DNA from 2 places in the Piscinibacter sp. HJYY11 genome. Region 1 is predicted to be linked to the other one. Evidence: predicted binding sites of a transcription regulator. Region 1 holds the regulator's gene; the other holds the start of a gene.
What was found. Region 1 encodes FNR, which switches genes on or off when oxygen is low (the NO sensors DNR and NnrR bind a similar motif). Its sites were predicted from a motif close to TTGATNNNNATCAA; they were not measured.
Positions count from the first base shown of each region.

Region 2: JI745_RS22860 (diiron oxygenase) is a predicted target of FNR. The motif match lies at 1,823-1,836, and genes of this name have one in related genera.

Region 1 covers NZ_JAERQZ010000001.1:388,400-394,551, forward strand. The annotation lists gene ccoP (cytochrome-c oxidase, cbb3-type subunit III) at 1-261, shown strand, start outside; gene ccoG (cytochrome c oxidase accessory protein CcoG) at 272-1,732, shown strand; gene JI745_RS01775 (nitrogen fixation protein FixH) at 1,766-1,999, shown strand; gene JI745_RS01780 (hypothetical protein) at 2,002-2,265, shown strand; gene fnr (fumarate/nitrate reduction transcriptional regulator Fnr) at 2,281-3,051, opposite strand; gene hemN (oxygen-independent coproporphyrinogen III oxidase) at 3,154-4,575, shown strand; gene JI745_RS01795 (sulfite exporter TauE/SafE family protein) at 4,575-5,270, shown strand; gene JI745_RS01800 (GlxA family transcriptional regulator) at 5,267-6,152, opposite strand, start outside.
Region 2 covers NZ_JAERQZ010000001.1:4,885,357-4,891,508, forward strand. The annotation lists gene JI745_RS22850 (ATP-binding protein) at 1-675, shown strand, start outside; gene JI745_RS22855 (hypothetical protein) at 682-834, opposite strand; gene JI745_RS22860 (diiron oxygenase) at 900-1,787, opposite strand; gene JI745_RS22865 (MupA/Atu3671 family FMN-dependent luciferase-like monooxygenase) at 1,930-3,063, shown strand; gene modA (molybdate ABC transporter substrate-binding protein) at 3,111-3,860, shown strand; gene modB (molybdate ABC transporter permease subunit) at 3,871-4,548, shown strand; gene JI745_RS22880 (sulfate/molybdate ABC transporter ATP-binding protein) at 4,545-5,225, shown strand; gene JI745_RS22885 (TerC family protein) at 5,280-6,152, opposite strand, start outside.

The sequences.
Region 1 (6,152 bases):
GCCAACGAAGGCCGGGCCAAGTTTGCCGCCTGTGCGGCCTGCCACGGCGTGGGCGGCAGGGGCAACCCGGCACTGGGCGCGCCCAACCTCGCCGACAAGGTGTGGCTGCACGGCTGGGGCGAGGACGCGATCGTGTCGATCGTCAACAAAGGCAAGGTCAACGTCATGCCGGCGCATGACTCGCGCCTGACGCCGGGCCAGATCCACGTGCTCGGTGCCTACGTGTGGAGCCTTTCGCACGGCAGCGGCACGAGCCCTTGATTCCTTCGCGATGAGCAGTAACCCGTCACGTGTCATTCCCATCGCCGCCGCCGAAGCCGCAAGCGGCATCGAAGGCGAGGGCGGCTGGCTCTTCGAGAAGCAGAAGAAGATCTACCCGCGCTCGGTGACGGGCACCTTCGCCAAGTGGCGCTGGGCGATGGTGTGGCTCACGCAGATCATGTTCTACGGCCTGCCCTGGCTGCAATGGAACGACCGCCAGGCGGTGCTCTTCGACCTGGCCGCGCGGCGCTTCTACATCTTCGGCCTGGTGCTGCATCCGCAGGACCTGGTCTATCTCGCGGCGCTGCTCATCATCAGCGCCTACCTGCTGTTCCTCTTCACCGCGGTGGCGGGGCGATTGTGGTGTGGCTTCAGCTGCCCGCAGACGGTCTACACCGAAATCTTCCTCTGGGTGGAGCGCCGGTTCGAGGGCGACCGCATCGCGCGCATGCGGCTCGATGCCGCGCCGTGGTCGTTCGAGAAGCTGTGGCGCAAGGGCGGCAAGCAGGCCGCGTGGATCGGGATCGGCCTGTGGACGGGCTTCACGCTCGTGGGCTACTTCACGCCGGTGAAGGTGCTGTGGGGCGAAGCGTTCACCATGTCCTTCGGCCCGTGGGAATGGTTCTGGGTGCTCTTCTACGGCTTCGCCACCTACGGCAACGCCGGCTACCTGCGCGAGCAGGTCTGCACCTACATGTGCCCGTATGCGCGCTTCCAGAGCGCGATGTTCGACCGCGACACGCTCATCGTCAGCTACGACCCGCAGCGTGGCGAACCGCGCGGCTCGCGCGGCCGCAAGGTCGACCCCAGAGCCAAGGGGCTGGGCGACTGCATCGACTGCGGCCTGTGCGTGCAGGTGTGCCCGACCGGCATCGACATCCGCAACGGCCTGCAGTACCAGTGCATCAGCTGTGCCTCGTGCGTCGACGTGTGCAACGAGGTGATGGACAAGATGAACTACGAACGCGGGCTGATCCGCTTCGCGACGCAGAACGGGTTGTCCAACCGCTGGTCTTCGGGGCAGACCCTGAAGCGTGTGCTGCGGCCGCGCGTGCTCGTCTACAGCGGCGTGCTGGCGCTCATCTGCATCGGCTTCGTGGTGAGCCTCGCGCTGCGCAGCCCGTTCCGTGTCGACGTGGTGCGTGACCGAGGGGCGCTCGCGCGGCTGGTGGATGACGGTGCTGTCGAGAACGTCTACCGGCTGCAGGTGATGAACGCCACCGAGGCCACGCAGCGCTACCGCGTCTCGCTCGATGGGCTGGACGGTGCCGCGATCAGCTCGCGCGCCGACTTCGAGGTGGGTGCGGCCGAGGCGCGCTGGTGGCCGGTGAGCGTGCAGGTGCCGCACGGCGTGGCCAGGTCGCTGGGCGCCGGTGCGCACGCCATCCGCTTCCGCATCGAGCGGCTGGCGCATGGGGAAGACGGGGCGGCGGTGGTCGACGAGAAGTCGACCTTCGTCGTGCCGCGATGAAGCGTGGATGAGTTGGAAACAGGAGACCTTGCGATGAACGCCAATGTGAAGACCGTTCCGGCACCCACGCCCTGGTGGCGCGTGGGCATGGTGTGGCTGGTGCTGGCCGGGCCTGCGGCCGTGGTGCTGGCCGGCATCGTCACGCTGAAGATCGCGCTGACACACGTGGACCCGGTGGTGCAGGTGCCGGCGGCGGTGGCCGACAGCTCGGGCTCCATGAGCCCGGCGCTGAAGGCTCGCAACCACGCGGCCACGCCGACGCCCTGACCATGTTGTCGCCGGCCTTCCGCCAGCGGGCGCTGCAGATCCTGTGGCCGTCGTTCCTGATGGCCGGGGTGCTGGAGATGCTGCTGTTTGCGGTGATCGACCCGAGCGACCTGCGGTGGTTCGGCGGGGAGGTGGTCGGCTGGCCCAGGCAGGCAGTCTATACGGCCACCTTTTTCATCTGCTGGGGGGTGATGGCGGTGTCGGGGGCGGTGACGGTGCTCTTGATGAAGGCCGACAGCGAGGTGAACCGGCAAGACCCGTTCTAGCAGTGTGAACAGACCCTAGCAGCGAGCGCTGTTGACGAGGCGACGCAGCCCTTCGGCATCCAGGATGCGAATGTCCCGCTGCTTCACCTCCAGCAGCCCGTCATCGTGAAACTTCGAGAAGGTTCGGCTCACCGTTTCGAGCTTGAGCCCGAGGTAGGAGCCGATCTCCTCGCGCGTCATGCGCAGCACGAGAGACGATGACGAGAACCCGCGAGCCTGCAGGCGCTGCGTGAGGTTCAGCAGGAACGCCGCCAGCCGCTCCTCGGCCCGCATCGACCCGAGCAGCAGCATCACGCCATGGTCGCGCACGATCTCGCGGCTCATGATCTTGTGGAACTGCCGCTGCAGCTCACCGAACTCGCGTGACAGCGACTCGAGCTGCGAATACGGGATCACGCACAGCTGCGAATCCTCCAGCGCCACCGCGTTGCAGCTGTGCCGCTCGTGGCCGATGCCGTCGAGCCCCAGCAATTCGCCGGCCATCTGGAAGCCGGTCACCTGGTCTCGCCCGTCTTCGAGCGACACGCAGGTCTTGAAGAAGCCGGTGCGCACCGCATACAGGCACTGGAAGCTGTCGCCCACGCGGAAGAGCAGGTCGCCCCGCGCGACGCTGCGCCGCGTGGTGACGAGCGTGTCGAGCCGGTCCATGTCGGCCTGCGGCAGGCCCACGGGCAGGCACAGCTCGCGCAGGCTGCAGCTGGAGCAGGCCACCTTGAGCGCGGGCGCCGGTGCGGCAGCGCGGGTGCTGCGCTTGCTGGCGGCGAAGGACGGGACGGTGTCGGTCATGTGATGCATCTCAAGCCTGCGAGGATTCTGTTGGTGCAGGCCGTCACGGCGCTTGACCGGCGTCAATGCGCGCGCGGGTCGCCTTGGCACAGTGGGGGCACCATGAGCGACGTCCTGTGTCCACCGGCTGCGCCCAGCGCAACGCCCCATTTCCAGATCACGCCCGAGCTGCTGCAGCGCTACGACGTCGCCGGCCCGCGCTACACCTCGTACCCCACGGCCGACCGCTTCGTCGAAGCGTTTGGTCAGGCCGACCATGAGCGTGCCGCACGGCTGCGTGCGCAAGGTGCTGCCGCTGCGCCGTTGTCGGTCTACGTGCACATTCCGTTCTGCGAATCGGTGTGCTACTACTGTGCCTGCAACAAGGTCGTGACCCGCGACCATGGGCGCGCTGCGGTCTACCTCGACGCGCTCGAACAGGAGATGGACCTGCACACCGCGCTGCTCGGCGTGGGGCAGAGCGTCTCGCAGCTGCACCTGGGCGGCGGCACGCCCACCTTCCTCGGCGATGACGAGCTGAGCCGCCTGCTGGGCGCGCTGCGACGGCATTTCAGGATCGCCCCGGGCGCGGAGATGTCGATCGAGGTCGACCCGCGGACCGTCACGCGCGAGCGGCTGCAGCACCTTTTCACGCTCGGCTTCAACCGCCTGAGCTTCGGCGTGCAGGACTTCGACGAACAGGTGCAGCGCGCGGTGCACCGCGTTCAGCCCTTCGAGTCGGTGCGCGCCTTGATGGAGGCTTCTCGCGAGATCGGCTTCGAGTCGGTCAACGTCGACCTGATCTACGGCCTGCCCAGGCAGAACCCGGTGTCGTTTGGGAGGACGGTGCAGCAGGTCACCTCGCTGCGGCCCGACCGCATCGCGCTCTACGCCTATGCGCACCTGCCGCAGCGCTTCAAGCCCCAGCGTCGCATCGAGATCAGCGAGCTGCCGCCCGCAGGCCACCGCGTGGGCATGCTGAGCGACGCGATCGCGGCGTTTCTGGCGGCTGGCTACACCTACATCGGCATGGACCATTTCGCGCTGCCCGACGATGCCCTCGCCGTGGCCAAGCGCCAGGGCCGGCTGCACCGCAACTTCCAGGGCTACAGCACGCAGCCCGACTGCGATCTCGTGGCCCTCGGCGTGTCGGCCATCGGCCACATCGGTGCGACCTACAGCCAGAACGCGAAGACACTGCCCGAGTACTACGACGCGCTGGCCCAGGGCCAGCTGCCCATCGTGCGCGGCCTGGCGCTCACACGCGACGACCTGGTGCGCCGCGCGGTGATCATGGCGCTCATGTGCCAGGGCCGACTGGAGTTCGAATCGGTCGAGCTGGCGCACCTGGTCGACATGCGCGAGTACTTCAGCCGCGAGCTTGCGCAACTGGAGACGCTGGCTGAGCAGGGGCTGGTCGAGATCGAGCCGCGTGCGATCCAGGTCACCCGCATGGGCTGGCACTTCGTGCGCGCGGTGGCGATGGTGTTCGACCGCCACCTGCAGGCCGACCGCCAGCGCGAGAGGTTCTCTCGCATCATCTGATGGAACTCGCGCTCGTCTTCAGCGCGGCCTTGATGGGCCTGGCCGGCGTGCCGCACTGCCTGGCGATGTGCGGCGGCACGAGTGCGGGGGTGATCCGGGCGTGTGGCGGCGCAAACCAGGCGACGCTGGGCTTTCACGTCGGGCGTCTCACGGGCTATGCCGCCGGTGGCGCGGTGGCCGCATCGAGCGTGGCACTGCTGCGTCAGCTTGGCGAAGCAGCGCCTGCTTTGCGGCCCGTCTGGGTGCTCGTGCACCTGGCCGTGCTCGGCGTCGGGCTCTGGCTGGTGTGGACGGGGCGACAACCGCAGTGGATGCAAGGGCAGGGCCGTTCGCTGCCACCGGAACTCGCCGCCCAAGGCTGGCAACGGGTGCAAGGCCCGGTGCGTGCTGCCGGTGCCGGCATGCTGTGGCTCGCCTGGCCCTGCGGCCTGCTGCAATCGGCACTGGTCGTGGCCACGCTGGCGGGCAGTGCGGCGGCGGGTGCGGCAGTGATGGCGGCCTTTGCGATCACCTCGTCGATCGGGCTGGTGGCTGGGCCGGCGCTATGGCTGCGCCTGGGCGGTGACACGGCGGCCCATCTCATGGATGGCCGCTGGGCGGTGCGTCTGGCCGGCGCCGGCCTGGTCGCGGCCTCAGGGTGGGCGCTCGGGCACGGCCTGTGGGCGCGTGTCGTGGCGCTCTGCTTGGGCCCCTAGCGACGAAGACCGAAGCGCGCCCTGTAGTCGCTTGGCGTCACGTGCGCCCATTGTTTGAAGACCTTGTGCAAGGTCGAGGCGTCGGTGTACCCGCAGCGAGTGGCGATGTCTTCCAGCGACAGCAGCGTCGATTCCAGCAATGTCTTGGCGCGATCCACACGCATCTTCTGCGCGTACTGCACCGGGCCCACACCCATCACCTCCTTGAAGCGGCGCAGCAGCGTGCGTTCGCTGGTGCGGCAATGCTGCGCGAGGGCCTGCACCGTCCATGGCTGATCGAAGCGCCGACCCAGCCAGTTGCGTGCTCGCTCGATGACGACAGGGCCTTGGCCCTCGGCGATCGCCTGCGCCACATAGGGAGCCTGGCTCTCGCGCCGGCTGTCGTGCAGCAGCATGCGCGCCGCCATCTGGCGCATGTCATCGCCCGCATGCCGGCCCACCAGCCACAAGGCCAGGTCGAAATACGAGGTGACGCCGGCGGCCGAGATCAAGTCGCCGTCTTCGAGGAGGATGGCCTCCGGCTGCAACTGCATCGCCTTGAAATGCGTGCGGCAGTAGGCGGCGAGCCACCAACTGGTGGTGGCGCGGCGGCCGTCCAGCAGCCCGGCCCGCGCTACGAGGCAGGTCGCCGAGCAGCCGAACAACAACGGCAGGCCTTGCCCGGCCAGGGTTCGCAGCAGCGCCTGCTCGGGAGCGAGGGCATCGAGCACCTGGCTGAGGTCGGCTGTGTCTGCGTGCTCCACGCCGGGCACGATGAGCGCGCTGAGCGGGTGGGCGTCGGCCGCGACGGTGGAAAACCCCACGCCGCTGGTGTCGACACGCGCGCCGCGCCGTGCGCCCACCCAGTGGGCTTTGAACTCGACGCGCTGGGCGGCCGGCCTC
Region 2 (6,152 bases), 4.5 Mb from region 1:
GTGCGCATGGCGCACTGGGACGGCGTGGTCGAGGTGAGCGTTGCCGACAACGGCGTGGGCATCCCTGCCGACATGATCGACTCGGTGTTCGACATGTTCGCCCAGGTCAACCGCACGCTCGACCGCTCGCAGGGCGGCCTGGGCATCGGCCTCGCGCTGGTACGCCGCCTGATGGAGCTGCACGGCGGCTCGGTGCGCGCCGAAAGCGCCGGCACCGACCGCGGCTCGTGCTTCACGCTGCGCCTACCGGCCCTCGACCATGCCGTGGTGGACAGCGGCGCGCCGGCCGCCGAAGGCCAGTTCGCCATGCGCGAGAAGCGCCTGCGGGTGCTCGTGATCGACGACAACCAGGACGCCGCGGAAACGCTGGCCATGCTGCTCGAATCGCACGGCCACAAGACGCTCAAGGCCTACAGCGCGATGACCGGCCTGGCGGCGGCGGCGCGCTTCCGGCCGCAGGCCGTGTTCTGCGACATCGAGATGCCGGGCATGAGCGGCTACGAGGTGGCGACGCGGCTGCGTGACGAGCCGCGCCATGCGCCGGCCTTGCTCGTGGCCGTGACGGGTCGTGGCGCCCGCGAGGACCAGCAGCGTTCGCTGCAGGCGGGCTTCGACGTGCACCTCACCAAGCCGATCGGCTACGAGGCGGTGCGGCAGGCGCTGGCGCGCCTGTGAGGCCGCTTACTTCAACACGCCCAGCTTGAGCAGCAGGCGGGCGTATTCGACCTGCGCGTACAGCGCTTCCATCTCGCGCTTGAGCTCCAGCCACTGGGCCACCTTGGCTTGCATGGCGGCGTCGGTCTGGGGTGGGGTGGGTTCCTTCGGCGTGTCCATGGACGCATGGTGCCTGAGCCGGCCGAAACCGGCACCCCATGGACAGGGGCGGGCGGGCACTCGCTTCACCAGGTGGGTGGTTCGCGCAACAGGCCCGTCCTGAGAAAGTAGCCCACGATCTTCTCGGCGCCGCGCGTGCGGTGCGCATGCGTGGCCGGGTGAGCGAGCGCCCTCTGTCGCACCTCGTACGCATCGGCGATGCCGGCATCGCGGTAGACGCTCGGGTTGTAGTAGTCGGCCCAGCAGGCCTTCAGGAACGCGGCCAGCCATTCGCGGAAGGCCGCCAGCTTCTCGGGCGGCCAGCCCGGGCTGTAGCGCTCGAAGAGCTCGGCCAGGTAGAGCCGGCCGAAGGCGAGGTGCCGCGCCTCGTCGATGTGGTGCACCTTGTTGATCTCCCGCACCAGCGGGTCGACACGCTCGTCGCGGCCGATGAGCACGTTGTAGAAGTCGCCCAGTTCCTCCACCACCATCGCCATGCTGAAGAAGACCACCTCCTCCTTGCCGCGGTCCATCTCCTTCGCGTCCTTCGGAAGGGGCAGCTTCTTCTCGGGGTACACCTTGCCGATGTAGCGGTGGCAGAACTCGCCGAACATCACCATGTGCTTGTTTTCCTCGTCGAGGAAGTGGTGCAGGTACTCGGTGATCTCGCGGTTGTTGCTCGTGCTGTAGAGGCGGTGCGCCAGCCCTTGCACCAGGATGCGCTCGCCCTTCAGCACGAGGCTGAACATGTTGGCCACTTCGTGCAGGCTGAGCTTGTGGCGGGTGGCCTCGTCCAGTGTGTCCCACATGGGCGTGCCGTAGAGCGAGATCAGCTCCGGCGGCATGCACCAGGCGCCTTCCTGCAGGCGGCCCGGCCAGTCGAACGCGTTGTAGACGTCGTAGAACTTCCGGCATGACGCCCGGGACAGGCGCACGGCCAGTTGCGAAGCAGTTTCGGGGGCAACGGTTTCCATGCGGAGGATGGTCTGGTGCGCCGCCGCGGCGCGGTTTGACCTTCGTCAAGGCGCATGGCCACGTCCTGCAGGCAGGGGGTGGGGGTCCAGCTCCTTAACCTGGATCAAACACGGCAGCAGGCCGCCGCCATCGAATGCGGGCATGCAGATCGACCTTCATGCCCATCAAGAGCGGCCCTTGGCCTTCGGCCTCTACTACTTCGGCAGCGACGAGGGAGGCCCGCAGGCCAGCGCGCAGCGACGCCTGCTCTTCGAGAGCGCACGCTTTGCCGACGACAACGGCTTCTCGGCCGTGTGGGCGCCCGAGCGCCACTTTCATGCCTTCGGCGGCCTGTCCCCCAACCCCGCGGTGATGGCGGCTGCGCTGGCCGCCACGACGCAGCGCGTGCGCATCCGCTCCGGCAGTGTCGTCGTGCCCTTGCATCACCCGGCGCGGGTGGCGGAGGAGTGGGCCATGGTCGACGTCCTCTCCGGCGGCCGTGTCGACCTCGGCCTGGCCTCGGGCTGGTTTCCCAACGACTTCGTGCTTGCCGCGCCCGGCCACTACGAACGCCGCAACGAGCTCGTGTTCGAGCGGGTGGCCGAGCTGCGCGCCCTGTGGGCTGGCGAGCCCTTCGACGCGATCAACGCGCTCGGCGACTGCGTGCAGCTGCGCACCATGCCGCGGCCGGTGCAGCGCACCCTGCCGATCTGGATCACCGCCGCCGGCAACCCGCAGACCTTCCGCCGCGCCGGCACGATGGGCCTCAATGTGCTGACGCATCTGCTCGGCCAGTCGCTCGAGGCGCTGGCCGACAAGATCGCCGCCTACCGGCAAGCCTGGCGCGACGCGGGCCAAGCCGGGCAGGGCACGGTGACGCTGATGCTGCACACCTTCGTCGGCCAGAGCGAGGCGGAGGTGCGCCGCAAGGTGAAGGCGCCGATGCTGCGCTACCTGGCAAGCTCGGCCAACCTGGTGGGCCAGTACACCGCCGCCGTGCCCTTCTTCCAGAAGCAGTGCGCCGCCAGCGCGGCGCCCGCCTCGCAGAACGACCTGGCCGATGCGCTCGAGTTCTCGTTCGAGCGCTACTACGCCACCAGCTCGCTGCTCGGCACGCTCGACGACTGCCTGGGCATGACCGACAAGCTCAAGGCCATCGAGGTCGACGAGGTCGCCTGCCTGATCGACTTCGGCGTCGATCCCGACGAGGTGCTCGCCGCCCTGCCGGCCCTGGCCGAGCTGCGCGACCTGGCGCAGGTGCCGATGGACGACGACGCGCTGCTGCTCAACGCCTGAGGGGCCGACATGTACACTCGTATATATCGACCTGGCGGAGCGTCGTCGTGTTCTCGTCTCGCAAACTCGTTGCTGCGCTGGCGCTGCTGGCGTCCCTTGGCGCCCACGCGGCCGAGCTGACGGTCTCTGCCGCCTCGAGCCTTGCCAATGCGTTCAGCGAGCTCGGCCCGGCCTTCGAGGCGGCCAACCCGGGGCACAAGGTGCTCTTCAATCACGGCGCGTCGGGCGCGCTGCTGCAGCAGCTCACCCGGGGCGCGCCGGTCGACGTGTTCGCAAGCGCCGACCAGGAGACGATGGACCAGGCGCAGACCCGCGGGCTGGTGAAGGCGGCGCAACGCAGGAACTTCGTCTCCAACGCGCTGGTGCTGATCGTGCCTGCGGCGACGACGAGGCTCCCAAAGACCTTGGCCGATCTCGGCCAGGCGCCCTACCAGCGCATCGCCATCGGCCTGCCGGCCAGCGTGCCGGTGGGGCGCTACACCCAGGGTGTGCTCGAAGCCGCGGGCCTGTGGAAGGCCATCGAGCCCAAGATGATCGGCGCGAACAACGTGCGCCAGGCGCTCGACTACGTGGCGCGCGGTGAGGTCGACGCCGGCTTCGTGTACGCCACCGACGCCGCCCTGCTGCACGGCAAGGTGAAGGTCGCCTTCAGCGTGCCGACGCCGTCGCCCATCCTCTACCCGGTGGCGCCGCTCGTGGCCAGCCCCCATGCCGCGCTGGCCCAGCGCTTCGTCGATTTCCTCGTGTCGGCGCCTGCGCAGGCGGTGCTGGCCCGACACGGCTTCGGCAAGCCGTGACGACAGACCCATGAGCACCGCCTGGGTCGCACTGGCCCTCACCCTCAAGATCGCCGCGTGGGCCACGTTGCTCAACCTGCTGCTGGGCGTGGGCATCGGCTACGCGATCGCCCGTTGGCGCTTCCCCGGCCGCAACCTCGTCGACGCGGCACTCACGCTGCCGATGGTCATGCCGCCGACCGTGCTCGGCTACTACCTGCTGGTGGTGATCGGCACGCACTCGCCGCTGGGCTCGTGGTTGCTGCAGACCTTCGGCGTGCGGCTCATCTTCACCTGGCAGGGCGCGGTGATCGCCGCCACCGTGGTGTCGTTCCCGCTCGTCTTCAAGGCGGCGCGCGCAGCGTTCGAGACGGTCGACCCGCAGCTCGAAGACGCCGCCCGGCTGCTGGGCGTCAGCGAGATGGGGGTGTTCCTCCGCGTCTCGCTGCCGCTTGCGTGGCGCGGCATCCTCGCCGGCCTGCTGCTCGCGTTCGCGCGCGCGCTCGGCGAGTTCGGCGCCACGCTGATGGTGGCCGGCAGCATCCCCGGCAAGACGCAGACCTTGTCCATCGCCGTCTACGAGGCCGTGCAAGCCGGCCAGGACGACACGGCCAACTTCCTCGTCGCCGTCACCTCCATCACCTGCATCACCATGCTGCTGGCGGCGGGCCGCCTCGTGCCGGCACGCGACAACGCACGCCGCGCATGATCTGGCACGTCGAGTTGCACAAGCTCCTGCGGCACCGCGAAAGCCGCTTCCAGCTCGACGTCTCGTTCTCGAGCGATGCGCCGCACCTGGCGCTCTTCGGTCCCTCGGGCGCCGGCAAGACGCAGACGCTCAAGATGATCGCCGGCATCTCCACGCCCGATGCGGGCCGTGTCGCCATCGGCGGCCGCGTGCTGTTCGACGACCAGCAGCGCATCGACCTGTCGCCCCAGCAGCGCCAGCTCGGCTACGTGTTCCAGGACTACGCGCTCTTCCCGCACCTCACGGTGAAGCAGAACATCGCCTTCGGCCGGCGCCCCGGCTGGCTCAACCCCCGCCGCAGCAGCGACGACGCGGCCGTCGAGCGCTGGCTGAAGGCCTTCGGCCTGCAGGCCCAGGCCGATCACTTCCCGCACCAGATCTCCGGCGGCCAGCGCCAGCGCACCGCGCTGGCCCGTGCCCTGGTGAACGACCCCGCCGCCCTGCTGCTCGACGAGCCCTTCGCCGCGCTCGACCGCTCTCTGCGCCAGAAGCTGCGCCAGGAGTTGCGCGACCTGCAGGCCGACATCGCGGTGCCGACGATGCTCATCACCCACGATGAAGAAGACCTGGAGATGCTCGCCCGCGAGACCATCCTGCTGCAGCAGGGCACCGTCGCCCGGGGCAAGGGGGAGCCTTGAATAACGGGGCGACGGTGCGGTGGTCTCGAAGGCAGTTGAATCTCTGACCGTCCATCAAGAGGTGCTGCGAGGCGCATCGGGAAGAGGCGCGGCGCCGGGCTGGCTTCTCGTTTTCCAGAGCGACACGATGACGCCCCCGGTGATGAGCGCTGCCGTCACCCCCAGGCTGACGACGGCCGGGATCTTGCCGATGATGTTGACCAGAAAGATCTTGCTGCCGATGAACATCAGCACAAGCGCCAGCGCGTACTTCAGATACGCGAAGCGGTGGATCATCGCGGCGAGCGCGAAATACAGAGCACGCAGTCCGAGGATGGCGAAGATGTTGCTCGTGTAGACGATGAAGGTGTCGTCGGTGATCGCGAGGATCGCCGGCACGGAGTCGACCGCGAAGATGAGATCGGCAAACTCGACCATGCACAGCGCCAGGAAGAGCGGGGTTGCCCAGGTCACCTGCTGGCCGGTGGCCGGGTCGGGCTCGCGGACGAAGAACGCATTGCCCCGCACCTGCGACGTGACGCGCATCACCTTGCGCAGCCACTTCAGGAGAACATTGTTTTCCAGGTTCGGCTCGTGGTCCGCCATCCAAAGCATCTTGATGCCGGTGATGACCAGGAAAGCACCAAAGATGTAAAGGACCCAGGCGAACTGGCTGACGAGCGCGGCGCCCAGGCCGATCATGACGGCACGCAGGACGATGACGCCCAGGATGCCCCAGAACAGCACGCGGTGCTGGTACTGCCGCGGGATCGAGAAGAAGGTGAAGATCATCGCGATGACGAACACGTTGTCCATCGACAACGACTTCTCGATGATGTAGCCCGTGAAGTACTCGATGCCTCGCGCTGAGCCCAGATGCCACCACAGCCACACGCCGAAGATGGCCGCCACGGCGATGTAGCCGCATGAAAGCCACAAGCTCTCCTT